3 regions of the Microbulbifer epialgicus genome follow, and region 2 is predicted to be linked to each of the others. Evidence: predicted binding sites of a transcription regulator. Region 2 holds the regulator's gene; each other region holds the start of a gene.
The links. Region 2 encodes sigma-54, which starts transcription at its own class of promoters, with help from an activator protein. Its sites were predicted from a motif close to TGGCACANNNNTTGCNNT; they were not measured.
Positions count from the first base shown of each region.

Region 1: ACCI49_RS14220 (pilin) is a predicted target of sigma-54. The motif match lies at 6,331-6,348, and genes of this name have one in related genera.
Region 3: glnA (glutamate--ammonia ligase) is a predicted target of sigma-54. The motif match lies at 4,528-4,545, and genes of this name have one in related genera.

Region 1 covers NZ_JBGMEK010000032.1:14,328-24,290, reverse strand. Annotated here, with positions in the region: gene argJ (bifunctional glutamate N-acetyltransferase/amino-acid acetyltransferase ArgJ) at 1-657, shown strand, start outside; gene mutT (8-oxo-dGTP diphosphatase MutT) at 667-1,071, shown strand; gene yacG (DNA gyrase inhibitor YacG) at 1,074-1,292, opposite strand; gene coaE (dephospho-CoA kinase) at 1,356-1,976, opposite strand; gene ACCI49_RS14235 (prepilin peptidase) at 2,090-2,974, opposite strand; gene ACCI49_RS14230 (type II secretion system F family protein) at 2,987-4,201, opposite strand; gene pilB (type IV-A pilus assembly ATPase PilB) at 4,309-6,021, opposite strand; gene ACCI49_RS14220 (pilin) at 6,411-6,869, shown strand; gene ACCI49_RS14215 (hypothetical protein) at 7,057-7,428, opposite strand; gene ACCI49_RS14210 (error-prone DNA polymerase) at 8,358-9,963, opposite strand, start outside.
Region 2 covers NZ_JBGMEK010000019.1:50,446-60,408, reverse strand. Annotated here, with positions in the region: gene murA (UDP-N-acetylglucosamine 1-carboxyvinyltransferase) at 1-1,170, opposite strand, end outside; gene ACCI49_RS10615 (BolA family protein) at 1,213-1,446, opposite strand; gene ACCI49_RS10610 (MlaC/ttg2D family ABC transporter substrate-binding protein) at 1,535-2,191, opposite strand; gene ACCI49_RS10605 (KpsF/GutQ family sugar-phosphate isomerase) at 2,586-3,557, shown strand; gene ACCI49_RS10600 (KdsC family phosphatase) at 3,654-4,160, shown strand; gene lptC (LPS export ABC transporter periplasmic protein LptC) at 4,160-4,726, shown strand; gene lptA (lipopolysaccharide transport periplasmic protein LptA) at 4,713-5,237, shown strand; gene lptB (LPS export ABC transporter ATP-binding protein) at 5,333-6,058, shown strand; gene ACCI49_RS10580 (RNA polymerase factor sigma-54) at 6,254-7,714, shown strand; gene hpf (ribosome hibernation-promoting factor, HPF/YfiA family) at 7,901-8,191, shown strand; gene ptsN (PTS IIA-like nitrogen regulatory protein PtsN) at 8,195-8,656, shown strand; gene rapZ (RNase adapter RapZ) at 8,790-9,650, shown strand; gene ACCI49_RS10560 (HPr family phosphocarrier protein) at 9,675-9,944, shown strand.
Region 3 covers NZ_JBGMEK010000003.1:2,288-12,250, reverse strand. Annotated here, with positions in the region: gene ntrC (nitrogen regulation protein NR(I)) at 1-770, opposite strand, end outside; gene glnL (nitrogen regulation protein NR(II)) at 774-1,856, opposite strand; gene ACCI49_RS02285 (hypothetical protein) at 1,846-1,989, opposite strand; gene ACCI49_RS02280 (DUF4124 domain-containing protein) at 2,223-2,840, opposite strand; gene glnA (glutamate--ammonia ligase) at 3,044-4,450, opposite strand; gene thiI (tRNA uracil 4-sulfurtransferase ThiI) at 4,769-6,241, shown strand; gene ACCI49_RS02265 (TlpA family protein disulfide reductase) at 6,265-6,759, opposite strand; gene ACCI49_RS02260 (TonB-dependent receptor plug domain-containing protein) at 6,762-8,882, opposite strand; gene ACCI49_RS02255 (hypothetical protein) at 9,074-9,319, shown strand; gene typA (translational GTPase TypA) at 9,336-9,963, shown strand, end outside.

The DNA of each region.
Region 1 (9,963 bases), on a different contig from region 2:
ATGGCGACCATGCTCGCCTATGTCGCTACCGATGCGACTGTGGCTCAGCCTCTGCTTAATGCCATGGTGAAGGAAGCTGTCAGTGCCTCTTTTAACCGGGTGAGTGTGGACGGAGATACCTCAACCAATGATGCCTGTGTGCTGATAGCTACGGGCACAGCGGATTGTGAGATAAAAAGTCGCAGTGACCAGGGTTATGCAGAGTTAATGGCGGCAATTACCCAGCTCCATATCGAGCTCGCCCAGGCGGTTGTCAAAGATGGGGAGGGTGCAACCAAGTTTGTAACCGTGCAGGTCGAGGGAGCCCTGAGCAGTGAAGAGGCACTGAGAGTTGCTTTCGAAGTGGGGGAATCGCCACTGGTAAAAACCGCACTCTACGCCTCAGATCCAAACTGGGGTCGCCTGGTGATGGCCATTGGCAATGCGATACCGGAAAACCTGGATACCGAAAAAGTCGATATTTACCTGGATCGGGTGAAAGTGGTGGAGGCCGGAGGCCGTGCCGCGGACTATAGGGAAGAGCAGGGCGAGCAAGTATTCACTCAGCCTGAATTTACCATCCGCATAGCGCTTGGCCGTGGTGACTGCTGTGAACATATCTGGACCTGTGACTTCTCCCATGAGTATGTCACCATCAACGCCGAATATCGTACTTGAGGAACTGTAGTGGCCAGTGTTGTACATGTTGCCGTGGGTGTTGTGTGTCGGGATGATGGCAAAATCCTGATCGCCCGCCGACCGGACCACCTACATATGGGGGGGCGCTGGGAGTTTCCCGGTGGAAAAGTGGAATCGGGGGAAAGCGTTCAACAGGCGCTGTCCCGCGAGCTGCTGGAGGAGGTGGCCATTGAGGCCACAGATTTGAAACCCCTCGTAGAAATTCGCCATGAATATCCGGAAAAGACAGTGTTACTGGACACTTGGCAGGTCACAGCCTTTTCAGGCGAGGCCGAAGGCCGGGAAGGTCAGGAGACTGCCTGGGTGGCCGTTGATGAGCTGGATCATTACCAGTTTCCCGATGCCAACCAGGCGATTATTGAGGCGATCAAAGCCGCTGAATTTTCAGATTAGTGTCAGTGGCGGCGATGCTTAGTTGGGTCCAGGTCATCACTCAGCAGATCATCATACGCAGACTCGCCCGGAATCTTGTGTCCCTCACTGGCCCACTCCCCCAGATCAATCAGCTTGCAGCGCTCACTGCAGAAGGGCTTGAAGGGAAACTTGTCGCTCCACTCGATCGGCTTTTTACAAGTGGGACAGTTTAAGGTTGGGGCTTCTTTGCTCTTGGACATAGAGATTTAAGGTTTCGCTAATTCGATAAAAAGTTTGTGTGCTGGCCTCGCAGAGGCAGTGAATCAATGCTGAAGGCGTGAATGGCGGGCAGACTCCACCAGTTGCAAATACTGCTGGTGAAGTGTTTCCACTTGAGCGCGCAACTCCGGCAAACCGGCTGAATTGTCCAGCACATCGTCGGCCTTTTCCAGCCGTGCCTGCCGCTTGAGTTGTGCCGCCATAATTTTGCGAATCTGCGCTTTGTGGTTCTCATCCCTGGCGCAGGCCCGCTCTAACTGCAGCTGTTCTGGCAGATCTACCACACAAATCCGATCCACCAGCTGGTACTGGCCGGATTCGATCAGCAGTGGCGACTCCAGTATCGCATAGGGGCCGGAACTCTGTTCCAGGGCAGCAAGAATTTCCTCGCGTATCAATGGGTGCAGCAAAGTCTCCAGCCAGGCTCGCTCCACGGGGTCGTCAAAGACCAGGACGCGTAATTTAGCCCTGTCCAACTCACCATTTTCCAGTAGCACCCCTGCACCAAAATGTTGGGCAATTTGCTCTAGCGCCGGCTTACCTGGCTGTACTACCACCCGGGCCGCCCAATCCGCATCTACCACATGGATGCCCAGCTTGCGAAAGCACTCTGCGGCGGCCGACTTGCCACTGCCAATGCCACCGGTTAAGCCTACTCGGAACAATGTGTGATCTCCCTGAGCTGAAAACTTGGAGGCAAAAAAAAAGAAACCCGGCCATCGCGGGTCGGGTTTATATTAATTCACTTGCAATGCAAGAGCTAACTTAGTGGATATTGTCAGCTGGTGAGTCCCGAGAAGGTAAGATACCAGTGCACAATTTTTTCCCCCCATAACATGGCGATCCAGCCAGCTCCGGCCAGGTAGGGGCCAAAGGCAATCGGCAGGCGGCGATCGCGCCCTGCCAGCAGGCTCCAGCTGATTCCGGCAATGGCGCCCACAGCAGCTGACAGGAGAATTACCAGCGGCAGCATCTGCCAGCCAAACCAGGCCCCGATGGCTGCGAGGATCTTAAAATCTCCAGCCCCCATGCCATCTTTGCCGGTGACCAGTTTGAAAATATGGAATACCAACCACAGCGACAGGTAACCGCCTATTGCGCCGATGACTGCATCCTGTAACGGAGCAAAAATGCCCCACAAATTGATAAATAGCCCAGCCCAGAGCAGGGGCAGAGTAAGGTTGTCTGGAAGAAGCTGCTTGTCAAAATCGATACCGGTAAGGGCGATTAAAACCCAGGTAAATACACAGCCCGCCAGGGCTTGCCAGCTAAGGCCCAGCTGCCATACGACTACGGCAGTGAGAATACCTGTAACTAACTCCACCAGTGGGTAGCGCTTGGAAATAGCAGTGCCGCAGGTGCCGCATTTACCGCGCAACAGCAGGTAGCTGATTACCGGAATATTCTGCCAGGGTTTGATTTCGGTTTGGCACTCGGGGCAGTGGGAGTGGGGCAATACCAGGTTGAAAGGTTTATCTAGCTCCACTCGCTCCGCACTGCCAGGCTTTGTACCGAAGTAACTGTAAAAATCCCGCTTGTATTCCCGCTCCATCATCACTGGCAGGCGCAGGATTACGACATTCAGAAAGCTGCCTATCAGGAGGCCTAAAATAAAAGCGCTGCTTATAAGCAGCGCAGGGTATAAGGATAGGGTTTCGAGCATTTTGGTTCGTTCTTATACAACTTGACCCAACTGGAAGATGGGAAGATACATGGCAATCATCAAACCGCCAACCAGAATACCCAATACCGCCATAATCATCGGCTCCAACAGGGTTGTGAGGTTATCCACCATATTGTCGACGGCCTCCTCGTAAAAGTCGGCGGCCTTTCCCAGCATCTCATCCAGAGCACCGGATTCCTCACCGATGGCCGCCATCTGCACCAGCATGGTTGGGTAAAGGCCGGAGGAGCGCAATGCGGCATTGAGGGGGATACCGGTAGCTACTGAGTCTCGAATCTTAAGAGTCGCTTCTTCGTACAGGCTATTGCCGGTGGCACCGGCCACAGATTTGAGCGCATCAATCAGTGGAACACCGGCAGCGAAGGTGGTGGATAGGGTGCGTGCAAACCGCGCAGAAATGGAATTGTAGGTGATCATTCCCAATATGGGTAACTTTAGTATCAGGCGATCAAAGAACTCTGCCACCTTCTTGTTGCGCTTCTTAGCCTCAATCGTACCGCCAACTCCAATAACAACGGCAAGCAGTGCAAAGAACCAATTGGCCTGCATCCACTCCGACATGCCCACCACCAGTTGGGTAAATGCGGGGAGGTCTGCCCCAAAACTGGAAAAGGTCTCCGCAAATTGAGGTACTACTTTGATCAGCAAAATCGAGGTGACTACAATAGCCACCACGATAACCGCAATGGGATAGGTCATCGCCTTCTTGATTTTTGCTTTTAGTGATTCCGTTTTCTCTTTGTAGGTGGCAATCCTATCCAGCATGGTTTCCAGTGCACCGGACTGCTCACCGGAGGCCACCAGGTTGCAAAAAAGATCATCAAAGTAGAGCGGATGTTTGCGCAAGGCATCTGCAAATGCAGTACCCGAAGCCACGTCATCTCTAACCTTGAAAATAAGCTCCTTAACCCCCTGGTTATCCAGGCCGTCGGCAACGATTTCAAAGCTTTGTACCAAGGGAACCCCGGCCTTCATCATGGTGGCCATTTGCCGGGTAAATAGGGCGATATCGGCGGGTTTGACTTTCTTTTTGCCACTGCCAAACAGGGGTTTTGGCTTTTTCTGTACCCGGTTGGCGATAATGCCCTGTTTGCGCAGTTGCGCTTTTACCAGTGCAGGGCTGCTACCATTGATTTCCCCCTGGACCTTGGCCCCTTTACTATCTACTCCTTTGTAGATATATGCGACCGCTGTGGCGTTGGCCATAAATGCTTTTCCCGCTTTTTATCTCTTATTTCTAAAGCCGCTCGAGATGCCTTGCCTTTCACAATTATGCTTGGAATAGCAAATAGGCAATCGTTGGCGGTAAGGCGCTAATCCTTGGTAACCCTATTTGCCTCTTCCAGGCTGGTAACACCCATTACCACTTTGCGCAGGGCGGATACCCTCAAGTTATTAAAGCCCTCTTCGCGAGCCTGGTCGGCAATCTGAATCGAATTGCCGCCTTCCATTATAATTCTGGAGATGCCATCGGTGATGCGAACCACTTCATACACACCCACTCGCCCTTTGTAGCCATTGGAGCAATGCTCGCAGCCGACGGGCTGAAAAATTGACCAATCACTTTGGGGAATGGTTACCGTTGCGAAGCCTTCCGCCTGCAATACCTCTCTAGGTAATGTTACGGGTTTCTTGCACTCATTACACAGGCGTCGCGCCAGGCGCTGCGCAATAATCACACTCACCGAAGTGGCGATATTGAATGTGGGAACCCCCATATTCATTAGGCGTGTCAGGGTTTCCGGCGCTGAGTTGGTGTGTAGTGTGGAGAGCACCAAGTGGCCAGTTTGCGCGGCCTTAATGGCAATTTCAGCAGTCTCTAAATCCCGGATCTCCCCCACCATCACAATATCCGGGTCTTGCCTCAGGAAAGAGCGCAGTGCCTCGGCAAAGTTAAGCCCTACTTTGGGGTGTACGTTAACCTGGTTGATACCCTCTAAGTTGATTTCCACGGGGTCTTCCGCGGTAGATATATTGCGTTCGGGAGTGTTAAGGATATTGAGGCCCGTGTAGAGTGAAACGGTTTTGCCCGAGCCGGTAGGCCCGGTAACCAGAATCATTCCCTGGGGCTGGGCCAGGGCATCCATATAGATTTGCTTTTGCTCATCTTCATAACCCAGCGCGTCGATCCCAAGCTTTGCCGATGAGGGGTCCAGAATCCGCAGTACGATTTTTTCCCCCCAGAGTGTAGGCAGGCTGTTCACCCTAAAGTCGATTGCCTTGGTTTTGGACAGCTTCATTTTGATGCGTCCGTCCTGAGGTACACGTTTTTCCGAGATGTCCATCTTGGACATTACCTTCAGGCGAGCGGAGAGGCGTGTTGCCAGTTGTATTGGCGGTTTGGCAATTTCATGCAGTACGCCATCGGTACGAAACCGTACTCGGTAAGATTTTTCATAGGGTTCGAAGTGAATATCCGACGCCCCTGTGCGGATTGCATCGAGCAGTACTTTGTTGACAAAGCGCACCACCGGGGCCTCATCCCCACCGGGTTCATCTTCGTCGCCTCGGTCCTGCTCATCCCCTCCTACATCCAGGCCGTCCAGTTCTTCATCATCCATCCCCTCCAGGCCGGCACCCATATTTCCATTGTCGGAAAGATAGTTCTCGATGGCCTTGGCCAGTTTATCTGCTTCAACCAATACCGCATCGGTGCTCAAGCCGGTATTAAAATTAATCTCATCCAGACCGGCCAGATTGGTGGGGTCCGCCACGGCCACAAACAGTCGGTTGCCACGTTTGTACAGTGGCAGTGCGAAGTGCTTGCTGATTAATTTCTCATCGACAATATCCTTGGGGATCAGGTCGAAGTTATAGCCACCCAGATCAAATAAGGGGCTGCCAAAGGCCTGGGAGGCGATATTGGCCAGCTCGCGGCTTTTGACCAGTTTGGCCTCCACAGCGTGCTGGACAAAGGTCTGGTTTTCTCTGCGCGCGGCTTTTATGGCAGAAGCTGCCGTTGCTTCATCGAGAACCTGATCTGCCACCAGGCGTTTGGCCAGGCCGCTAAGGGGGGACGTTGTCATTGATTACGCTGCCGCTAATTATTACCTTGCGCCAAGTATTGAGAATGGGCCTGTCTATTGCCCGCCCCGTGCAAACTCAGGCGTACAAAAAAGAAAGGTAAAATATAGCGAATTACCGGGCGCGAGCCAAATATCCCTACCAGTAATATTCCAAGCCTTAGTAGGTGCATGTGCGCACAAAAGCTGACGAAATTTGTCACAACTTGCCTGCCGGTGTCAGTGTGAGTTGTTTGTCAGTATTTACTCGCTATTGGGAAGTGATAGAGCACACACTGACGATGCTTAACTTTTCTTACCGCTTGCCAAACTTGGCACAGTCCTTGTATCTTGTTCCGGGACTTCCTCACGGGATTCACCTTTATTTAAAAGTCTGTATGGAGACGGTTACAATGAAAAAGCAACAGGGTTTTACTCTTATTGAATTGATGATCGTGGTAGCGATTATCGGTATTTTGGCGGCGGTAGCGCTGCCTGCTTACCAGGATTACACTAAGCGCGCCCGCTATACCGAAATCATTAATATGTCTGGTGCAGTGAAAACTGCGGTAGAATTGTGTGTGCAGGAAGCTGGCGGCGATCTAGCGAATTGCGCCAGCGGTACCGGTACAAACTCTGAGAGTGGTGTTAATGCTGCAGCTACAGCTGCGGCAGGACACCCTGATGTTAAATCTGTTGCTGTAGCTGCAACCACAGCTGTAATCACTATTACTCCCAACGCAAAGGATGGAATTGTAGAGGATGATACTTATATTTTAACGCCAACTCTTGCTAGTGGGCAGCTTTCTTGGACTAATAATGGCGCTACAGCATCTGGATGTATCGCTACTAATGTCTGTAAGACTAACTAATAAAGTGGCAGTTGGTGGGGTTGCATTCTTATAGCGTGTTGATTTTATCCCACCTTTCTTTCTAAGAGGTCTTGCACCCCAGAGTGTGAGGCCTCTTTAATTGCAATATTTTTGTTGCATTACAATACTTCAGACACTTTACTTTCATGCAACTATAGGCCCCTTATTTGGTGTCTCGCTCATACACTCATGAAACTTTCTGGCATTTCAGATCCAAACCTAACTCGTCAAAAAGCCTACTCATCAATTGTTGATCGAGTTTCCGGCGTTTCCAGTTGGCAATAGATATATGTGTTGAATCGTCAGTCTGTTTTTCCTGCCAGCCTTCAATTTTTAACAAGTTCAAAGCTGTCAGCGAAGCGTTGGTGTGCATAACTATCGCTTCTTTTCGGGGTGACTGGGAGTGCGTCAGCCCGATATACTGCATGGCATCTCGAAAAAGAAATTCAATCTGGAATCTTGCCTTGTAATACCTTACTAGTATCATGACATCTAATTGGGTGTCAGTGGAATACAACAGCGTTCGACCAACTTCGCTATTTTTCTCCCGTCGCAACATCGACATCGCTACACGGATACTACGATTCAGCTGTTATGAGTGAACCGCTGTAGTGTGAATGCCGGTCCCGTCATCCAATGACCCGATAAGGTTAAATACAGCAAATCCTGATCGTAGTTCGTTTTGCCAGCATAGTTGTAGGGACGTTCTAAACCGCTGTATTCGCCTTCGTACAGCCATAGAAGATCGGCATCAATACGCAATTTGCCAGCAATTCCCCCGTCCGGCCCCTGTAACAAAAAAAAGAACTTAACTTTGTTATAGTTGGCACCAGTAGCATGGTAACGAATTTTTAGCTGACGTAGTTTAGACGTAAGTCTGGCTGAATGCTCGACACATAAATCAGTCTGTGACCGGTCTTTCTAATCGATTGTCTGTCACATAAATCATGGGTATCTCCAGGCCTAACTGGAGTTCATCTGCGCTGTCATTGAAATGCCAACCAATTCCTGTGGTCTTTCTGCCCGATTTTTTCCATAAAGCTGTCATTGATTGCGGCAATATGTTCATACCCACCTTCAAATCGATGTAGCAGTAATTTGATATTGAGCTATACAAAGTTGAATTAGCGGTGCGACTAGCGGCGAAAATGTCTTTCGCTAGGCCTACTGTAACGCTCCATGTTCAGGAATGTTGCTTTTCCTTTAAAAACCACCAACACGCTAAATAGCGTGATCATGAATTTCATTGTGCTTTCTTAATATTAGATCTTTGTGATAAAACTGTTTTAATTATTTTTTTCATGAATAGAATGCTGATTTAATTTGAGAGCCTTGTTTCCTTGTAATCTACCCGTTAGTCCTACCTTTTTCGGCACCTAAAGCTGTGCGACGTGTTGAATGCAGGGTGTTAAATTATTGGAGCTCGCTGAAGTTTTTGATACGTAAGAGTGTGTCAATTCTCCTGGGAATCCAGTTATAATGGGATTTTTAATAAAAGTTTCTTGATTTCTGGCTGGCTTTATAGCTAAGGCAGTTTATTCTATAGCCGATTAAATGAATGGTTCTGTAATTCAAATTTTTGGGGTCTTTGGTCAATTGTAGTTTTCCGCTCACCATTAAAATATTTCCGCGCGTAACCTCTACTTTATATAGTTCCTGCTGTTGCTTGTGAATAATTATATTTGCGCTCCCCGTCTCATCTTCTAGGGTTAAAAAAATAATACCCGCAGCACTACCTGGCCGCTGACGGCAGGTAACCATGCCAATGAGCGTAATAGGTTGTTCGTTGTTGCAGTGAATAAGGTCTTTTGCACGTATGCAATGCTGCAAGTGCTTCTTTCGGCGCAATAGGGCAATCGGATGTTCATTTAAACTTAGCCCAGTGCTGGCATAATCACTATCGGTGGTATCTTTTATTGTATTGTTTGGCTGGTAATGGCCCCGGCGAGCACCTTGTGTATTTCCCAGAGTTAGCCAGCCATCCTGAAATCGATTTTGTGTGAAATTTCGGAAGGTGTTGGCTCTGGCCAAACAGGTGAGTTGTTCATTATCTAGTTCGGAGCAATATTTCAGTTGTGTCAGCGAGCTCAGCTTTTGCTTTTTCCTAAGCTCAATAACAGTATTCGCGGTTGTTTCTTTTAATCCCTTGATTAGGCGCATGCCCAGGCGAAGGGAGGGGCGAAAAACGTTTGGCTTGTTGCGTGGTATTGATTGTTCTTGCAGCTCCAACTGGTGATCCCAGTGGCTGTAACGTACATCAATAGGCAGTATCTTCACCCCATGCTGCTGCGCATCGTAAACCAGCTGTGCCGGGGCATAAAATCCCATAGGCTGGCTGTTAAGCAGGCCGCAATAAAAAGCAGCGGGATGGTGGCATTTGATCCAGGCAGAGAAGTAGGCCAAGAGGGCAAAGCTGGCGGAGTGGGATTCGGGGAATCCGTAAGAGCCGAAGCCTTTCATCTGGTTAAACAGTTGCTCGGCGAAATCGGCTCTGTAGCCATTTTCCTGCATACCCTTTACCAGCTTTTCTTTGAATGTATACAGATTGCCATTTTTGCCCCAGCTGGCCATGGCGCGGCGCAATTCATCCGCTTCACCACCACTAAAACCGGCAGCGACCATAGAGAGCTGAATGACCTGTTCCTGGAAAATAGGCACCCCAAGGGTACGTTCCAGTACTGGGCGTAAATTTTTATGGGGGTAGCCTACGGCCTCCAGCCCCTGCTTGCGTTTCAGATAGGGGTGCACCATGCCGCCCTGGATAGGGCCTGGGCGCACAATGGCGATTTCTATGGTGAGTTCGTAGAAGCTGCGGGGTTGTAGCCTGGGCAGCATACTCATTTGGGCGCGGGATTCGATTTGGAAAACCCCGACCGTATCGGCGCGGCACATCATCTCGTATACCCGTGGATCTTCCGTTGGAATATCCTGCAGGCGGAGTTTTGGGCCATAGAGAGCGATGTAACTCAGGGACTTGCGCAGGGCGGTCAGCATACCCAACGCGAGTACATCCACCTTCATCAGCTTTAGGTCTTCAATATCCTCTTTATCCCATTGCACCAGGGTGCGGTCTTCCATTGCGGCGTTTTCTATG
Region 2 (9,963 bases):
GGTAGTGGTGCCTTCGGCAACCATTCCCGCAATCACCAGGCTGGCCGAAGCTCGTAAATCAGAAGCCATCACAGGAGCTCCTTTAAGCTTTTCAACTCCGGTGACGAACGCGGTGTTGCCCTCTAGGGTGATATTCGCCCCCATACGGTTTAATTCGTGTACCTGGATCAAGCGATTCTCAAAAATCGTCTCAACTACGGCTCCCTTACCCTCAGCCACCGCATTCATTGCGGTAAATTGAGACTGCATATCGGTTGGGAATGCCGGGTAAGGCGCTGTGCGAAAGCTGACCGCCTTGGGGCGGTTACCCTTCATGTCCAACTCTATCCAGTCATCTCCGCAGCTCAGATGTGCGCCGGCCTCTTCAAATTTAAGCAGCACCGCATCAAGAATATCCGCACGAGTGTGCAGCAGGCGCACCTTACCCCGAGCCGCTGCAGCAGCCGCAAGGAAAGTACCGGTTTCAATACGGTCAGGCATCACGGTAAAGGTACAGGGCGCCAATTTTGGAACCCCATGAACACGCAGGGTATCGGTACCCACACCTTCGATCTGCGCTCCCATGGCAATCAAGAACTCAGCCAGGTCCACAATTTCGGGTTCACGCGCGGCGTTGTGCAGGACGGTAGTGCCTTCTGCCAATACAGCAGCCATCAGTAGGTTCTCGGTGCCACCGACCGTCACCTTTTCCATGACGATATTGGCGCCTTTCAGGCGACCATTAGAGCGCGCCCGGATAAAGCCGCCATCAATTGTGATCTCAGCACCCATGGCCTCCAACCCTTTGAGATGAATATCTACAGGGCGGCTGCCGATGGCACATCCTCCGGGGAAGGATACATTGGCCACACCGTGGCGCGCCAGCAAAGGACCAAGCACCAGAATAGATGCGCGCATGGTTTTTACCAGCTCATATGGCGCCGTCAGGTCATTAACCGAACGAGGATCAATTTCCACACCCAGTTTTTCATCGATTGTGACATCGCAACCCATACAGCGCAGCAGGGTGATCATGGTGGTGATGTCATTGAGGTGCGGCAGGTTATGGATATGTACGGGGCCGTCCGCCAACAGGGCTGCGGCCAAAATAGGCAGTGCGGAATTCTTAGCACCGGAAATACGCAATGTTCCGGATACTGGGCTGCCGCCCTCTATTATTAACTTATCCATTCGGTCTCATACTTCGGAAGTTGTTGCTTTTACAGCAACGGGTTAACGACTGGCTTCTTCTGGAGTAAGGGTCTGCATCTGCACCGCGTGCAAGGTACCATCGGCAATTTTGTCATTGAGCGCCGCATATACAAGCTGCTGCTTTTTTAAGCGACTCAAGCCTTCAAAGGCACTGCTGACCACCGTCACTAAGAGGTGGCTACCCTCAAAAGTGACATCGACATTACTCTCGGGAATATGCCCCTCAATTAGGGCTTTGATTTCATCAGGTTGCATAGGAGGGATTTGCGTTGGATTGAAAAACAGCACGCAAGTGTACTTGAATTCGGTGGGGTGCGCAGCTGCGCACCCCCAAGTTCGCCAACTAGCTCACTTTATCAACAACATCTTCACCAGCCGACCAGTTAGAAATAACCTTGTCAAGGTCACCGTAGGTCTGCATGGACTGGGAAAACTGGCTGCGGAAGGTTTTCCCCAGATTGACCCCATTCAAGATCACATTGATTAATTTCCACTGCCCAGCGCGATTGCGCACCAGGGTATAGGATACCTTGGTAATTCCCTCTTTACTGCGCACCTCCTGTAAAACATTGACTCGATTACCGGAGGGCATTGTGCCCGGATTAACGACCTTTACATCCAAGTCGCCAAAGTTTGCTACACCACGTGCAAAAGTGGCTACAAGATCGCGGCGGAAGGTGCTGGTAAAACGGGAACGCTGGGTGGCGGTAGCCTGCTTGGCGTAGCGCCCCATCACACCACGTGCAATAAAATCAAAATCTACAACCGGGTTTAGGACACCCTCTACAGCACTGTAGTATCTCTGGGGATCAGAGTTTGCATATTGCGCATTTGTGCGAATCACACCCAGCAATTTTTGGGAAACCCCTTCAATCATGGTATAGGGATTTTGCTCAGCATGCGCCGCAGGAATCACAGCAGACACCAGTGCTGCGCAAAGTACAAGCCGTAGCCATCGGGAAAAGCCCAACCGACTAATCCAAAATAATGATGTGTTCACAAATAATCTCCAATTAGCAAATCATTCCTTGGACGCACATAGCGTAAATAAGTGCCATGACGATGCTGCAGTCCGCTTCTCCCGTATGAAAGAAAAGGAGGGTTGCCGATCGTCCAATGAGTGACAGAGCTGACAGCAGCGGCGGCAGACTATACCATGGCCGCGCCCGGAGTTGTGGCGGTGTACGAGCGTGTCATTTTACGCCTCTTGGCCAGTGGCTGAACTTTTCAGAGCCAGCGATCCGCTCATAATATAGATTAGCACGACAACAGCGCACACCAAGCCAACAGCAGGGAGCAGACCTCATCAGCTGCACACACTGAGACACAGCCGATGTGAAGCTGGCTATTACTGACACCTTTACGAAATAGAAGCGATCAACCAGAGGTACTCGATGACCCAGGATCTGATATTACATGCAGGACGGCGCACAGTTCGCATGGAAACGGAAGCCGTTGCCAAGCTGGAAGAAAGAGTCAATGGCGAATTCCAACGCGCCTGCGAAATGATCTTGCAATGCCGCGGCCGAACTATCGTCACCGGTATGGGGAAGTCTGGACATATTGGCCGCAAGATAGCTGCCACCCTGGCCAGTACCGGTACTCCGAGTTTTTTCGTGCACCCCGGTGAGGCCAGCCATGGAGACCTGGGAATGATTACCCGCGACGATTTGGTAATCGCCATTTCCAATTCAGGTTCTTCTGCAGAGGTCCTTACCTTGCTCCCCCTACTGAAGCGGCTGAGCATCCCAATGATTAGCATGACAGGTAAGACAGATTCTCCTCTGGCCCAGGCAGCGGATGCCAACCTGGATATTTCAGTTCAAACCGAGGCTTGTCCCCTAAACCTGGCCCCAACTTCCTCAACAACCGTCACCCTGGTGATGGGTGATGCCTTGGCAGTGGCACTATTGGAGGCCAGAGGATTTACGGCGGAGGACTTTGCCTTCTCCCACCCTGGCGGCGCCCTGGGGCGACGACTGTTGTTGAAAGTAGAGGATGTCATGCATGCAGGAGATGAACTTCCCCAAGTTCAAATGGATACTCTGCTATCCAAAGCCCTGCTGGAAATGACCAGCAAAGGCTTCGGCATGACGACTATTGTCGACTCAAAGGGGGAATTACTCGGTGTATTTACCGATGGTGACTTACGTCGAGTGATAGACCAGAAATTGGAGCTGGATAAAGCCACCATGAACCAGGTTATGAGCCGCAGACCCAAGACGGTTTCTGCCGAAACCCTGGCTGCAGAAGCGCTTCGAATCATGGAGGATTATAAAATTACTGCTCTGGTGGTAGAGGACGAAGCACACTTCCCCATCGGCGTTCTACATATGCACGATATACTCCGCGCAGGAGTAATCTGAGATAATTTAATAATTACCGAGCGGATTAGTACCGCCCACCAACAATATGTAAGGATTACCCTGGTGATTTCCGAAGAAGAATTAAATAGTGCGCTGATGAAAGTTCGTTGGCTGGTACTAGATGTAGATGGTGTGCTCACCGATGGCAAACTGTATTTCGATAATAGCGGAAATGAGCTAAAAACTTTCAATACGCTGGATGGACACGGTATCAAAATGCTGCAAAATTCTGGCGTTCAAGTAGCCATCATCACTGGCCGGCGCAGCAATGTAGTCGAGCGTCGGGCACACGACCTCGGAGTCAACAAACTGATCCAGGGCCGGGAAGATAAGTTTGCCGCCCTGCAGGAGCTTTTGACTGATGAGCCCTGCCGCCTGGAGGACATCGCCTACATAGGCGATGACTACCCAGATCTTCTGGTGATGACTCGTATAGGCTGCCCTATCGCCCCACCTAACGCCGCCGCCCCTGTGAGGGATCGCGCCCTTTGGATTACCAATACCCGCGGCGGGGAAGGCGCTGTAAGGGAAGTCTGTGATCGCATCATGCAAATTCAAGGCACTTTTGACGCTGCACTTGCTCCCTACATCGGAGAGCAGTAATGCGCACATGGTTACCGCTCTTATTGGTAGTAACACTAATCAGCGCAGGCCTTTGGTTTTCTGAGAGCCCGCCTGAGGAATTGCTGGGCATTCGACCGACCCCCCAACAGCATGACCAAGCTGCTGACTTGATCATTCGCGGTGCCAAGACACGCCATTTCAATGAAGATGGAAATCTGGCCTATCGAGTGGATGCGGAACAAATCACTTATTACCAGTTCAAGCTTCGGGACAGGGCCGAGCTGACAGAACCTCGCATGCTCTTTTATCAAGATGACCAACCCAAATGGCGCACAGAATCCAGGCAAGGGGTGGCATACAACCGCGGGGAGCGCCTTGTTTTAAGTGGCGATGTAGAAATTGATGAACTCCCCACTCCGGGAGGCATCAAACTACAAACGTCCAGTATTACCATACTGCCGGATAAGGAATTCGCCGAAACGGACAAAGTTGTTACTATTAGCTCCGGCCCTAACCGCACTATCGGGAAGGGTATGCGTGTGTACCTGAATGAAGATCGGGTGGAAATCCTATCCGATGTAAAGAGTAACTATGACCCTGACTAAATTATTTCACTTTGTAGTAAGGACTTTCGCTCTCACTACTTTGCTGACCCTAACCTCGGTAGCAAATGCACTACCTGAAGACCGCCAACAGCGTATTAATATCAGCTCTGACGCTATGAATGCCGGTTTAAGCAGCAACCTGGTCGTTTACAACCATAACGTAGTAATAACCCAGGGATCCCTGAAAATAGAAGCCGATCGGGTTGAAGTTTACTTCACGCCTGACAAAGAGATCAGTCGTGTCATAGCCTTAGGAAAACCTGCACGTTTTCAACAAAAAATACTGGAAGGGGAAAATCCAATTAAAGCCCATGCCCAGAAAATTGAATATGCAGTCAGCTCTGAACAACTCCAGCTTACCGGCAAGGCCTACGTAGACCGGGATGGCAATACTTTAACTGCTGAAAGAATTGACTACGATCTGACCACGGAGCAAATGAGCGCCGAGGGACAAGCGGGTAAACGGATAGAAATGATCTGGCAGCCGGAGAAGAAAGAAGGCAGCCAATAAGCCCAAGGGCACTCAAGTAGCACTCAACAACAGATAAAATTCGTACCTGTGGGCACTGCTTGTTCCCGCGGCATGACTAGATTTCGGTACACTCTATGCCAACGCTCAAGGCGTTACACCTAGCCAAGCAATACAAAAAGAGAAAAGTCGTCCAGGATGTATCTGTCTGCGTCTCCAGCGGCCAAGTAGTCGGCCTTTTGGGGCCCAACGGCGCGGGCAAAACCACCTGCTTTTACATGATTGCCGGCTTGGTACAAGCGGATGCCGGCCAAGTACTCATCGACGATGAGGATATCACGCACCTCTCAATGCACGGCCGCGCCCGCAAGGGAATTGGCTACCTCCCCCAAGAGGCCTCAGTATTTCGCCGCCTCTCGGTTCGGGACAACATCCTTGCCATTCTTGAGACCCGCAAAGACCTCACTCGCGCAGAGCGCCAACAACAGGCCCAAGAGTTACTCCAGGAATTTAACATTACCCACATTGAAAACAGCCTCGGTATGGCCCTTTCCGGGGGAGAGCGCCGCAGAGTTGAGATCGCAAGGGCCCTAGCCACCAACCCTAACTTTGTATTATTGGACGAGCCTTTCGCAGGTGTGGACCCAATCTCGGTCAACGACATCAAGGAAATTATTCGCCATCTGCGAGATCGCGGTATTGGTGTTCTCATTACCGACCACAATGTACGAGAAACCCTGGATATCTGTGAGACCGCCTACATCGTTAGTGAAGGACATATCATTGCAGCTGGCACACCAGATGCGGTGCTCGCCAACCAACAAGTTCGCGAAGTGTATTTGGGACATGAATTTACCATTTAGGGACAGGCCAATTCATTTGTCACCATTTACGCCAGTCCACAGCCATATCTGTCATAAATATTGAGGACATACACTAACTTGTTCCAATCTGACCGGCACGTTTATTGCTTGTAATACTCAAGGGGGCAGGGTAGTCTGCGCCATCTCAGGTTATTTAGATAAACCCCCTGTGGTATCAGTCTGCAGCACCTCAATATGAAGCAGTCTCTTCAGCTCAAGCTCGGCACCCAGCTGACCATGACCCCCCAGCTGCAACAGGCCATACGCCTGTTACAGCTGTCGACATTGGATTTGCAGCAAGAGATTCAATCCGCCCTTGATGGCAACCCTATGCTGGAAGCCGAAGCTGACGAAGCAGCACCTACAGCAAATGCCACAGAACCCCAAACTCAGCCCGAATCTATAGCCGAACCAGTCAATGCTTCCGAAGAGGCAATAGAGGAGCGGGAACTCGCAGAAGATGACTGGAACCAAAGCATCCCCGAAGAACTCCCCGTAGATTCCCGTTGGGATGATGTCTATACCAGTCACAGTGGAGGCACAGAGGGCGAGGAGGCCGGCTTTGAACGTCATTCCACGACTGACAGCCTACAGGATCATCTACGTTGGCAACTCAACTTGACCTCTCTATCCGATCTGGACAAATCAATCGGGGAGAGTCTGATCGACGGAATAGAGCCCAACGGCTTATTGAGCACTTCCATAGAGGAGATCTCCAGCTCCCTTCTGGTTGAGGAGGAAGAAGTTGTTGCAGTTTTGCGGGCCATCCAACAGTTTGAGCCTGCTGGCTGCGGCGCTCGCGACTTACAAGAGTGCCTGCTCCTGCAGTTACAGCAACTCCCCACTGAAACCCCCTGGATAAAACAAGCGCAAAATATTATCGAGCGCCACCTTGATCTGCTCGGCAAACGGGATTTCCGTCAGCTGAGCAGGCGCACCCGCCTGAATGAGGCCCAACTCGGCGAGGTTATTCGCCTGATCCAATCCTTGAACCCAAATCCAGGCGAAGGCTTTACAGAACAGGAGGCGGCCTATGTGATTCCGGACGTTATTGTATCCCGCAGGGGGTTAGGCTGGCAGGTAGATTTGAACCCGGAAATCACCCCCAAAATTCGGATCAACAGTCACTATGCCTCAATGGTCAAACGGGCAGATAATTCCAGGGACAATAACTTCCTCAGAGACCACCTACAGGAAGCGCGCTGGTTTTTGAAAAGCCTGCAGAGCCGCCACGATACGCTGCTCAAGGTAGCCAACTGTATCGTTGAGAAGCAACAGGGTTTTTTTGCGGAGGGCCCTGAGGCCATGCGTCCAATGGTGCTGGCGAACGTGGCTGAGGCCATAGGTATGCATGAATCCACCATTTCCAGGGTGACTACGCAAAAGTTCATGCTCACACCTCGCGGAGTCTTCGAGCTGAAATACTTCTTCTCAAGTCATGTGAGTACAGATTCCGGTGAGGACGCATCCTCGACCGCCATTCGCGCACTGATCCGCAAACTGATCGACACCGAGGCACCACGCAAACCCCTCTCCGATAACAAAATTACCCAGGAACTGGACAAGCAGGGTATCAAGGTGGCACGCCGTACTGTGGCGAAATACCGGGAATCGATGGGTATCCCCTCCTCCAGTGAGCGGAAGCGGTTAGTTTGAGCGCTGGCGCCTCTTTGTGACCGAGATAAAACCATAAGTCACAAACTGTCTGACGTCCCCAACCACCTATCTACAACCGAACTCCAAACTTTGAGTGTATCCTTCCATTCTGGCCTACTTCCTAGTAGGGTTGCGACCCAAAAGGGAAGCGCGCCGGTATGTGATGCACTCGATAAGGAGAAATCCATGCAGATCAACATTAGTGGCCACCACGTCGACGTTACCTCACCAATGCGCAATTACTGCGAAAACAAGCTGGAAAAACTCTCCCGGCACTATGACAACATTACCAACGCCCAGGTCATCCTGTCTGTTGAGAAATTGATTCAAAAGGCCGAAGCCCGAGTACATATTAACGGCCACGATCTCTGTGCCGGCTCGGAAGACAAGGATATGTACGCGGCCATTGATGCACTTACCGACAAGCTGGACCGCCAACTGAAAAAGCACAAAGAGAAGTTGCAGAACCACCGCTGAACTATGACACTGGAAGCTTTACTCTCTCCCCGCCTCAGCCTTTGCCACTTGGCGGGGAGCAGCAAAAAAAAATTACTGCTCAATATTGCCCAGGCTATTGCCGAACAATATCCGCAACACGACTCTGATACCATTTTCAACCAGCTGATCGCCCGCGAGCGCTTGGGGTCAACCGGGATTGGAGAGGGTGTCGCCATACCCCATTGTCGACTGCCCGGTTGTGAGCACCCTATTGGTGTAATCTGTACTATTGAGCCCGCCGTAGACTTCGATGCGATTGATCGCCAGCCAGTCGATTTACTATTTGCCTTGCTGGTCCCCGAGGATGCGGAGCAGCAGCACTTAGAAACTTTGGCCGAAATCGCCGCATTGTTTTCGGACGGCTTGGTAAGGGATAAATTGAGGCAGGCTAAGACCAGTGACGAACTCTATGCACTGGCCATAGACAGTGCCGCAGCAGCCTGAACCTTACCGAGGGCTTTACCGCGAACAAGACAGGAATAGATTTTAAATCTGGCGGCAATCCCTTTGCTGCCAGTATTATCGAAGCAAATATTCCAATAAATAGTGGTGTAAAGGCCTGATAAAGGGGATCCCCATGCGCTTGGTCATCATCAGCGGCCGCTCCGGCTCCGGTAAAAGCTCCGCCCTGCAACTATTGGAGGATGAGGGATTTAACTGTATCGACAACCTGCCTACCAGCCTGCTTCCCGAGTTGGTAAAACGGGTGAAAGAGCAACCCCCAGAAGAAAATACCCGCTTGGCATTGGGTGTAGACGCACGCAACCTGTGGCAGGACATCAAACAGGCCCCCCGGGTAATCGAATCTCTACGTGCCAGCGGCGTGCAGTGTGATGTGATTTTCCTTGATGCGCGCGAACCCGTACTGGTTCAGCGCTTTAGCGAAACTCGGCGCAAGCATCCCCTTAGCAATAATTGCACTCACCTACTCGAAGCCCTGAATCAGGAAAAAGAGCTACTCACTCCCATCTCCGCCATGGCGGATATAGTGATTGACACGAGCAACCTCAGCTTGCACGAACTTCGGGGCTTGGTAAAAAGCCGCGTAGTTGGCGAGCATTCCGAGGGTATGGCAATTCTGTTCCAGTCTTTCGGTTTCAAATATGGTGTCCCCGTAGACGCAGACCTGGTGTTTGACCTGCGCTGCCTGCCAAACCCTTACTGGGAGCCAACTCTAAGAAAGAAGACCGGCCTTGATCCGGAGGTTGCTGAATTTCTGCAGGCTCACCCTGAAACCGACAAAATGAAAGTGGATATCGCCAGCTTCCTTGAAAATTGGCTGCCCGCTTACCAGAAAAGCAATCGCAGCTATACCTGTATTTCTATTGGCTGCACCGGGGGGCGCCATCGCTCTGTCTATATGGTGGAAAAGCTGGCCAGTACTTTTTCAAAGCAATTCGACAATGTTCAAGTCCGCCACCGCGAGCAACAGAAATAGAACTCGATCAACAAAAAGACCTCCATGCAAAAACAGCGCCTGACTATTATCAACAAACTCGGCCTTCACGCTCGCGCTGCCAGCAAGTTTGCGCAAACTTCTGCACGTTTTACCTCTGATATTAAGGTGCGTTGCGAAGGTAAGTCAGTTGATGGCAAAAGTGTGATGGCACTAATGCTACTGGCCGCTGGCAAGGGTACTGAACTCGAGTTAGAGATAGAGGGGCGTGACGAGGACGATGCGCTGGGGGCAATCTCCAATCTGGTGTCAGACCGCTTCGGCGAAGCCGAGTAGTTTGCGAAGATAAACACCC
Region 3 (9,963 bases), on a different contig from region 2:
AAGACACGCAATAAGCGAGTCTGGGTTTCCGCAGGCATATCTCCTATTTCATCCAGAAAAAGTGTGCCGCCATTGGACTGCTCAAAACGTCCGGTGCGCTGAGAGCTGGCGCCGGTAAAGGCACCCTTCTCATGCCCGAAGAGTTCCGATTCCATTAGGTCTTTGGGAATGGCAGCCATATTGAGGGCGATAAAGGGATTGTCCCGGCGCGGACTGTGATTGTGTAATGCCTGCGCCACCAACTCTTTACCGGTGCCAGATTCACCGTTAATCAGAACAGTAATATTGGAGTGTGACAGTCGGCCAATCGCACGGAACACCTCCTGCATGGCTGGTGCCTCGCCAATAATTTCTTTATTCTCGGTGCCATTGTCAGGCTCTACATACTCTTCCTGGGCCTGCTCACTGGCGTGTACCAGAGCCCGGCGAGTGACAGCAACCGCCTCGTCGATATCGAAAGGCTTGGGCAGGTATTCGAAAGCGCCGCCCTGATAGGCGGCGACGGCGCTATCCAGGTCCGAGTGGGCAGTCATAATAATGATCGGCAGGCTTGGGCGCTCTGACTGAAAGCGCTGCAGCAATTTGAATCCATCAGAGCCCGGCATGCGAATATCGCTGATCACTACATCCGGTGAATCGCTGTAAAAATCATCCAGGGCGCGATCGCCACTCTCATAGCACTGGGTTTCAATACCCTCCCTTGAAAGCGCCCGCTCCAGTACCCAGCGGATCGACCTGTCGTCGTCAATAATCCAAACGCGATTACTCATTCTCTAGGTTCCTGTATTTGCTGATTCATTAGAAAGCGGCAAGTAAATTTGGAATACACAGCGGCCCGGCCGGCTGTCGCATTTAATCAGACCCCGGTGTTGATTGATGATGTGCTGGGAAATAGAGAGCCCCAGCCCAGAGCCCTCAGCACGCCCGGAAATCATCGGGAAAAAAATTCGCTCACGGATATCCTCCGGTATGCCCGGGCCGTTATCCTCAATTTCAACCCGACATACCAGTGCGCAATGGCACCGCCCTATAGTGAATCGGCGCTGTACGCGGGTACGTAAAATAATTTCACCGTTGTCGAGACCAATACTCTCATCAATGGCCTGCATCGCATTGCGGGCAATATTTAGCAGGGCCTGTATTAACTGTTCGCTATCCGCCGACACATCCGGTATCGAGGGATCGTAATCCCGACGGATTCTCAACTTGCCCTCACACTCGACATCCACAAGTTGAGCCACCCGTTCCAGCATTTCGTGTACATTGGTTGTGGCCAATTGCGCCGGCTGACGGGGGCCCAATAAACGATCCACCAAGTTGCGCAGGCGGTCGACCTCTTCAATGATGATCTGGGTGTATTCCTCCAGGGAGGCATCCGGCAGCTCCCGTTGCAGTAACTGTGCAGCACCGCGAATCCCTCCCAAGGGATTTTTGACCTCGTGGGCCATACCGCGCACCAGATTGCGCGTGGTTTCCTGAGTACTGAGCAGGGCATCCTCGCGGGCAATACGCAGCAGACGATCCATCGGCTGTACTTCCACCAACAACACACCAAGTTCCGGCACAGGGCTCACGGAGTAGTCCACTGTACGGGTCTCCAGGTTGTGCAGGCGCCAGTGGGCACGGCGCACCGTATATTTCTGACCGTTGATTAAGGCTTCACGCAAGGCCTGCTGGGCGGGTACGGACTCGCGCACCACATCTTCCAGCGGCAGGCCGCTGACCCGTGAACGGGAGGCGGCAAGCAAGTCCTCAGCGGCGTTGTTCAAGTAACTAAGCGACAACTTGTCATCTAGCACCAATACGGCGGAAGTTAGACTGTCTAACAGTTGGCGCAACTGGCGGTCATTGAGCATTCAGTAATTTCCAATTCTGTCCGATGGCCATGGCGGCAATGCCCTCCCGGCGCAACAATCCCTTGCATTGAGTCACTGCAAAAAGCAAACCAAAATGGCGCACAGCCCGGTAGGAGAACACTGAATTCGCCATAACAGGGTCTTTGCAGCGGTTGATTAAGGGAGAATTGTTTACATCGCCAAGCTCCTCAAGCACGAGGAACTATGGCGGAATATCCAGGCTGAAGAGTGCACCATATCGGTGCACAGGTCAAAATGTAGCCACTTTCAGAATGAGCGGCTATCGGCACAATTGACAGCAGATCAAACCCGATAGGATTAAGCTGTGGATCGGACTAGGGTGTATTAAAGTGAAACGCTAGACACTTATGGTGCGAGTGGGTTCGAGTTATCCAACATAGCGACGCTGGGACGGTGCACAAAAACAGTAATGACCTGGGATTTTGCCAAAACCTTCCCGCTGGCATCAGTGAGTATCGCCTGTAGGCTGTGGCTACCACGTTCCAGTGCTGAGATATCCAACCCGGTGCTGTCGGAACTGCCGCGCCAGGGCTGGCCATCCACTATCGCATAAAAGCTGGCCCCTTCCGGGTACTGTGGCTGTACATTCACTTGTAGCGCAATAAAACGCTGTCCCGGCGGGATAGTCGCACCATCCTGGGGACTCACAATCCGGATAGATACCGATCCGGAGTAACTTTCTTTCTCACTAGCACCTGTATCTTCGTTCTTCGGGGAAAGTTTGCGGGTGGGCAGCGGCCGAGGCACGACAATGGGCTGCACATTGATCGGGCCCAGTTCGACCTCCTCCGTTCGCCCGTTAGGCGGCGGCGTATCACTGAAGGTCACCTTGCCATCCGGGCTGACAATTTTATAGATGGCGCCAGACCCTTCGATTCCATTAGACCCAGCTGCCGCCAGCCCGGCAAATAGCACCAAAGGTGCGCTCAACAACAGTGCTTTCAGCAGTTTTGGAGGTGTCATAACGTTATCGACCGCAACGGGCGGACGCTCCTTCTCGATGTCCTTATAGGGCTCCAGCAGACCAGGGCGCGAAAGCCGATCCAGTTAGGGGCGGCAAAAACGACCATCTCATTCACAGTGTACTCCCAATAAAAAAGCCCGCACCAGGACTGTGCGGGCTTTTTGCGAAAGGATCGACGGCATCACACTGATGCCGTTTGCCATTAAACGGAGTAGTACATATCGAACTCGACCGGGTGAGTGGTCATGTTCAGGCGCTCTACTTCTTCGCGCTTCAACTCAATGTAGGCGTCGATTGCGTCATCGGTAAATACGCCGCCTTCGGTCAGGAAGGCGCGATCCTTATCCAGTGCCTCCAGTGCACCCTCCAGGCTCTCAGCGACTGTTGGGTACTCGGCCAGCTCTTCAGGCGGCAGATCGTACAGGTCTTTGTCCGCGGCGTCGCCAGGGTGGATTTTGTTCTTAATGCCATCGAGGCCGGCCATCAGCAGTGCGGCGAATGCCAAGTAAGGGTTGGCCGTCGGATCCGGGAAGCGGGTCTCGATACGCTTGCCCTTTGGCGAAGTCACATAAGGAATGCGAATCGAAGCAGAGCGGTTACGTGCAGAGTAAGCAAGGATGACCGGTGCTTCAAAACCAGGTACCAAACGCTTGTAAGAGTTGGTGGATGCATTACAGATAGCATTCAGGGCGCGCGCATGCTTCACAATACCGCCTATGTAATACAGGGCGGCCTCAGACAGCCCGGCATAAGCATCGCCAGCAAACTGGTTTATGCCATCCTTGGTGAAGGATTGGTGTACATGCATACCGGAACCGTTGTCTCCAACCAACGGCTTGGGCATAAAGGTCGCAGTCTTGCCATAGGCATGTGCAACATTGTGCACAGCGTATTTGAGGATCTGCACCTCATCGGCCTTCCTGGTCAGAGTGTTGGCGGCGACGCCAATCTCACACTGGCCAGCTGTACCCACTTCATGGTGGTGCACTTCTACACGCAGGCCCATCTGCTCCATAGCGGAACACATGGCAGCGCGCACATCATGCAGGGAATCAACCGGGGGCACCGGGAAGTAACCTCCCTTCACACCGGGGCGGTGGCCAATATTTCCCTCGCTGAAGTTGTGGCCGGAAGACCAGGCCGCTTCCTCGGAGTTAATCTTGTAGAAGGCGCCGCCCATTTCGGCACCCCAAGTGATGTCATCGAAGACAAAGAATTCGGGCTCAGGACCAAATAGCGCAGTGTCACCGAGGCCAGTGGACTTAAGGTATTCCTCGGCACGCATAGCGATGGAACGCGGATCGCGCTCGTAACCCTGACCGGTGATTGGATCCACGATGTTACAGCGAATAATAACGGTGCTCTCGTCCGTGAACGGATCGAGGAATGCAGTCTCGTCGTCCGGCATCAGGATCATGTCGGATTCATTGATGCCCTTCCAACCGGCGATGGAGGACCCGTCAAACATCTTGCCCTCTTCGAAAAACTCGCCATCAATTTCCGATACCGGGATAGAAACGTGTTGCTCTTTACCCTTGGTATCTGTGAAACGCAAGTCCACCCACTTGGCCTCACTCTCATTAATCAAACCGAGCGTTTTCGCTGACATTGCAGTCCTCCTGGTCTTGAAAAGTTTTTGATCGCTATGCCTTGCTGCCGGCATTCACTCTTTATCTGGCGTGAAATAAAGCAAAGAGTGTGCCAATTTAGGGCAGCCACACCCCAGTGGCGGTTAGTGCCGACGCTAACCACAGAACAGGGCTGACTGAGGCAGGATAGATGTAATGTGGCCGAGCAGCCACAGAAAAATGCACCATTTTGGTACACATCATATGTCTCTCGCCCAAACAGAGTGCGCAACCAACTTGCCTCCGGCTAGTTTATAATGCCGCACCTTCTATCAACATGCGGTACCCCACGGACTCCCATGCACTTTGTCGTCAAATTTTTCCCTGAGATCACCATCAAGAGCAACCCGGTACGCAAGCGTATGTCGCGCCAGCTCAAGGACAACTTATTGCGCCTGTTGCGCCAATTGGACGACCGTATCCAAGTGCGCAAAGACTGGGAAAAGATCGATGTGATCGCCCCGGATGCAGTCTCCCACCTGGGTCCGCGTATCGAAGAGGTACTTTCGCACACTCCTGGCATTGCCAACTTCTCCCGCGTGCGCCAATTTCCCTTGGGCGATCTGCACGATATGTACGAAAAAACCCTGTCGGTATGGGGAGAAGCGCTGAAGGACAAAACATTTTGCGTGCGGGTTAAGCGCACTGGTAAACACGACTTCCAGTCTCTCGACGTGGAGCAATATGTGGGCGGCGGTCTCAACAAGAACACCGAAGCGGCCGGAGTGAAACTGAAAAACCCCGACATCACGGTGAAACTGGAAATCCGCCACGACAAACTCAACGTGATTGAGGAGCAGCATCCCGGCTTGGGCGGCTTCCCCCTGGGCACCCAGGATCCAGTACTATCGCTGGTTTCCGGTGGATTTGACTCCACTGTAGCCAGCTACCTGACCATGAAACGCGGTATTCGCACCCATTTCTTATTCTTTAACCTGGGCGGACGCCAGCACGAGCTAGGCGTTAAGGAAGTGGCTTACTATCTGTGGAATAAATATGGTGCCTCCCATCGAGTGCGCTTTGTCACCGTGCCGTTTGACGAGGTAGTGGCGGAAATCCTGGAGCGCGTCGACGACTCCCATATGGGTGTAATCTTGAAACGCATGATGCTGCGCGCCGCCAGTGTGATCTCCAAGGAATTGGAAGTGGATGCGGTAGTAACCGGCGAGGCCATCGCCCAGGTTTCCAGCCAGACCCTGAAAAACCTCGCTGTCATTGACAGTGTCACCGATACCCTGGTACTGCGCCCGCTGATCACCAGCGATAAAACCGACATTATTCGCACCTCCCGGGAGATAGGCACCGAGGAATTTGCTGCGAACATGCCTGAATACTGCGGTGTGATCTCAGTGAAACCCACTACCCGGGCGAAAATCGAGAAAGTGGAGTCCGAGGAAAACCGCTTCGACTTCACCGTGCTCGACCGCGCCATTGGCAATCGCGTGATACAAAACATTGACGAAGTAATCGAAGAGGTAGATGGAGAGGCGCCGGAAGTGGAGATCCGCGAGAGACCCGGCAACGCCGTGGTAATCGATATCCGCCACCCGGATGAAGAAGAAATAGATCCACTGGAGCTGGAAAACTGCGAAGTGGAAACCATCCCTTTTTACCGACTCAACAACAGCTTCGCTCAACTGGATCAGGAGCGCGAGTACCTGCTCTATTGCGCGCGCGGCGTCATGAGCCGTTTACACGCCTCCCACCTGCTGGACGAGGGCTTCCGCAATGTTGGGGTTTACCGGCCACAAAAAGGTGATCGGCAAGACTGAAACCGTGCCAGGCAAAGCCAGGTCTATCCGCCACAGGTAACCTGCAAACGCTCAGCCATAACCAATTGCAACCTTTCCTTTGGCGTAAAGCCCCGTAGCCAGCCTGCGGGTGCGCCGCTGCGGTCGATAAGCAGGGTAAAAGGTGTGGCCGGAATGGAACCCACTTTATCGAGCAGCTCACTGTTCACCTGGAAGGCGGGGAAATCCGGGCGCAACCTGTGGTATTCCGCCTGCAGAGCCCAGCGGGAGCCGTTAGTGCCCACCGCCAGCGGCTGAAACTGACCGGGGCACTGGGCCAGCAGTTGATTGATCGCCCTGACTTGGCGAAAACACCAAGAGCATTCAGGTTCAAAAAACACCATAAGTGCCGGCTGCCCCCGGTATAACATGAGACTGGTTCGCTCAGGACGAGTGAGACTTCTCAGCTCCAGGTCCAGGAGTGAAGACCCCTGCGCGATACTGGGAGAAGCCACTGCGAATAAGGTGAGTATCAATATTAACGGGGGAAGGCGACGCAAGATTATATACTCCAATCGAAGCCCAGATAGAACTCACGGCCGCGCAGCGGGCCGTAGATATAAGCTACATCATAAGCATCACCGGCATCCCAAAACAGAGGCGTTTCGGCATCATTTACCTGGGTGTAATCGGTAAGGTTATTGCCACCGACGTAAACAGTCAGGTTTTCACTCATATCGAAGGACACTTTCATATCCAGGGTCCAATAGCCTTCAGCGCTGAGGCTCTTCTGCTCTTCACCGGGCTGGTTGTAACCCTCATAGCCATAGTCATCCAAGTCCCGCTGCCCAATCCAACTGGCACTGGCGTACACCATCCAGGGGCCGCTGCCATAGTCCAAACTCAGTAATGCCCGCTGCTCGACGGGGGCTATAGCGTAGGATTCCTTGAATACCTGATCATAGGCGTAGGTTTCCAGGGTAACCCCGAGTTTCAGGGCCTCGGTCAATGTATAGCCGAGACTGATATCCCCAGCGGTGACGGTAGCCGTCTCCTCCATTTGCGTCAGCAGCGGAACACCGCTCTCGGTTTCGCCCAGTGCAGCCAAGTGCTCAACTTCCGTGTGCGCCAGTGACAAAGTGCTGCTCAGGCGCTCGCCTTCATAACTCAAGGCATAAGTGGCGGAGAGAGATTTTTCCAGCCTGTCGATATCGATGGCAAATCCATCACCGGCATCAAGAATGCCGTGGTCGGTCTCAAAGAAGGAGAGTGGTGCACGATAGCCACGACCGAAGGCCATGCGCGATGTCCATTGGTCATTGTGCAAGTAACGCATGTCGATCCGTGGAACAAGCAGGCGCTCTTCAATTTCAGTGCCCGGTTTCTGCTCAGCCACAAAGTCAGCGCGCACTGTATCCAGGCGTATGGCGGCAGATATCTCCAGTTTCGGCGATGCATGCCAAGTGTCTTGCAGGTAGAGGCCGCCTGTGCGGTAGTCGAAGCTGTCCTCCACGTAGTCAGTGCTCTCGGCACCCGCGACGGAATCGGAGCGCATTTCTTCATCGCGCAAATCCGCACCAAAGGTCAGCGTGTGAGCTTCATTCAAAATCAGGTTGTTGCGTAAATCGAAGTAAAAAAGGCTGTCGGTAGCGGCGTAGTCAAAACCCTCGTAGAAAGAATCCTGCTCGTGCTCACACCAGGCCAGTGTGAGCTGGGCATTGTAGTTTTCAGTAAATTCACGCAGCCAGTTGGCAGAGGCTTCGGTGCGTTCTGTATCGATCCACTCGGTGGTCTCCCAGGGCTTACCTATATATCTATTGCGCACATCATCATCTTCGAACAGCTGTTCAGATTCCACGCCATCGAATCCACTTAGTACAGAACCGATGGAATAACCTTGGGGGCCGCCGAAAATAGTGGAGTCAGTGTAAGCCAGGCGCAGCACCAGATTATCCCGCTCAGTGAAGTCGTGGGAAATACGGCCGACGTAACTGGTGTTTTCCTGCAAAGGGGCTTCGCTTACGCCATTGTCATCGTTGTCCGCTTGATGATGCCTGTCATCCTGGTAAACGAAGCTGGCGCGGGTGCGATCATCGTCGCTGACATGGCTGCCCATCATGCCGGTGAAGTAGCTGTCGTTGTCCTCCCAGGAAGAGTTAACATTAAAGCCGGTTTCCTGCGGCTCCTTTGAAATCACATTGATAGTGCCACCTATGGCTTCAGGAGCAAGCAGTGAAGCACCAGCGCCGCGCGCCACTTCGATTCGCTCCACGCCGGTGGTGGCGAGGGCATCTACCGCATAGTAGCCGGCCATCATGGTATGTAGGGGAATTCCGTCAGTGAGGATCGTTGAATGCTCACCGCGCATCCCGTTCAGCATAATCCGCTTTACGCCGCACATCGAACACTCATTCGAGACCCGCACACCGGGAGAGTTCTGAATAGCCTCAGTTAAATTAACCGCCTGCATGGACTTTATCAGTGCTTCATCGACCACCTCTGTTTTCTGGATGGCATCCAGCAAGGTGCCGGCTTCGTACAGACGCTGGCGCACACCCACAACCACCGTTTCTTCAATCACTCTATTCGAGGGGCCCTCGGCCAGAGACTCGGCCGCGAAAGCGGTTGGCAGGGCCGCGACAAAAATAGCTGATGACAGCAGGGCATGACGAAAAGAAGGCATGACAAGCTCCGAAATCCTATTTTCAATAATCTTAAGAAGTGAAAATGGTAATCATTGCTATTAACCTAAACAATTGCACAAAGTGGGTATGATCCTTCAGCTCATCCTAACTTTATGTTTTTAGAAGGCGGGGGGCCGAGGGGAATCGATTCGGCTTAACCTTCGTCAATCGCGCCACGGGCAGAAGGGTAATGCAGCATTTCGACAAGGTGGGCAGCGAGAGCCTTGAAGTGCAAACCATTATCCTCTATTGCTTGAACAACAGCTTCGCCGCTAAACTACTGGGTTCTCCAGATCCACCCTACTTGTACCAGGCGGTGATTTTTTACTCAAAATCACTCCCAATTGTCATGCAGCGCCCCTATAATCGCCGCCTTTGGCCGGTATGCCGCTGTAGAAACCCCACAGGCGCCCCGCCCCGAATTACCAAGATTTAACGCCCAGAGGCCCCCAGTGATAAACAATCTGCGCAATATTGCGATTATCGCCCATGTTGACCACGGCAAAACCACCCTGGTGGACAAGCTACTTTCCCAGTCCGGCACTCTCGACCGCCGCGACGAAGGCGCCGAGCGGGTCATGGACTCCAACGATCAGGAGCGTGAGCGCGGCATCACCATCCTGGCTAAGAACACCGCCATTCGCTGGAATGACTACCGCATCAATATTGTCGACACCCCTGGACACGCCGACTTCGGTGGTGAGGTGGAGCGCGTATTGTCCATGGTGGACAGCGTACTTTTGCTAGTGGACGCGGTAGACGGCCCCATGCCACAGACCCGCTTTGTGACCCAGAAGGCATTTGAGCAGGGTCTCAACCCCATAGTGGTTATCAACAAAATCGACCGCCCAGGTGCACGACCAGACTGGGTAATGGACCAGGTGTTTGACCTGTTCGACAGTCTCGGCGCCACCGACGAGCAACTGGACTTTCCAGTAATCTATGCCTCAGCCCTGAATGGCATCGCCGGTCTCGACGACACCGATATGGCCGATGATATGACCCCGCTGTTCCAGATGATTGTGGACAAGGTTGAGCCGCCCAAGGTAGACCCCAAAGGCGCTTTTCAGATGCAGATTT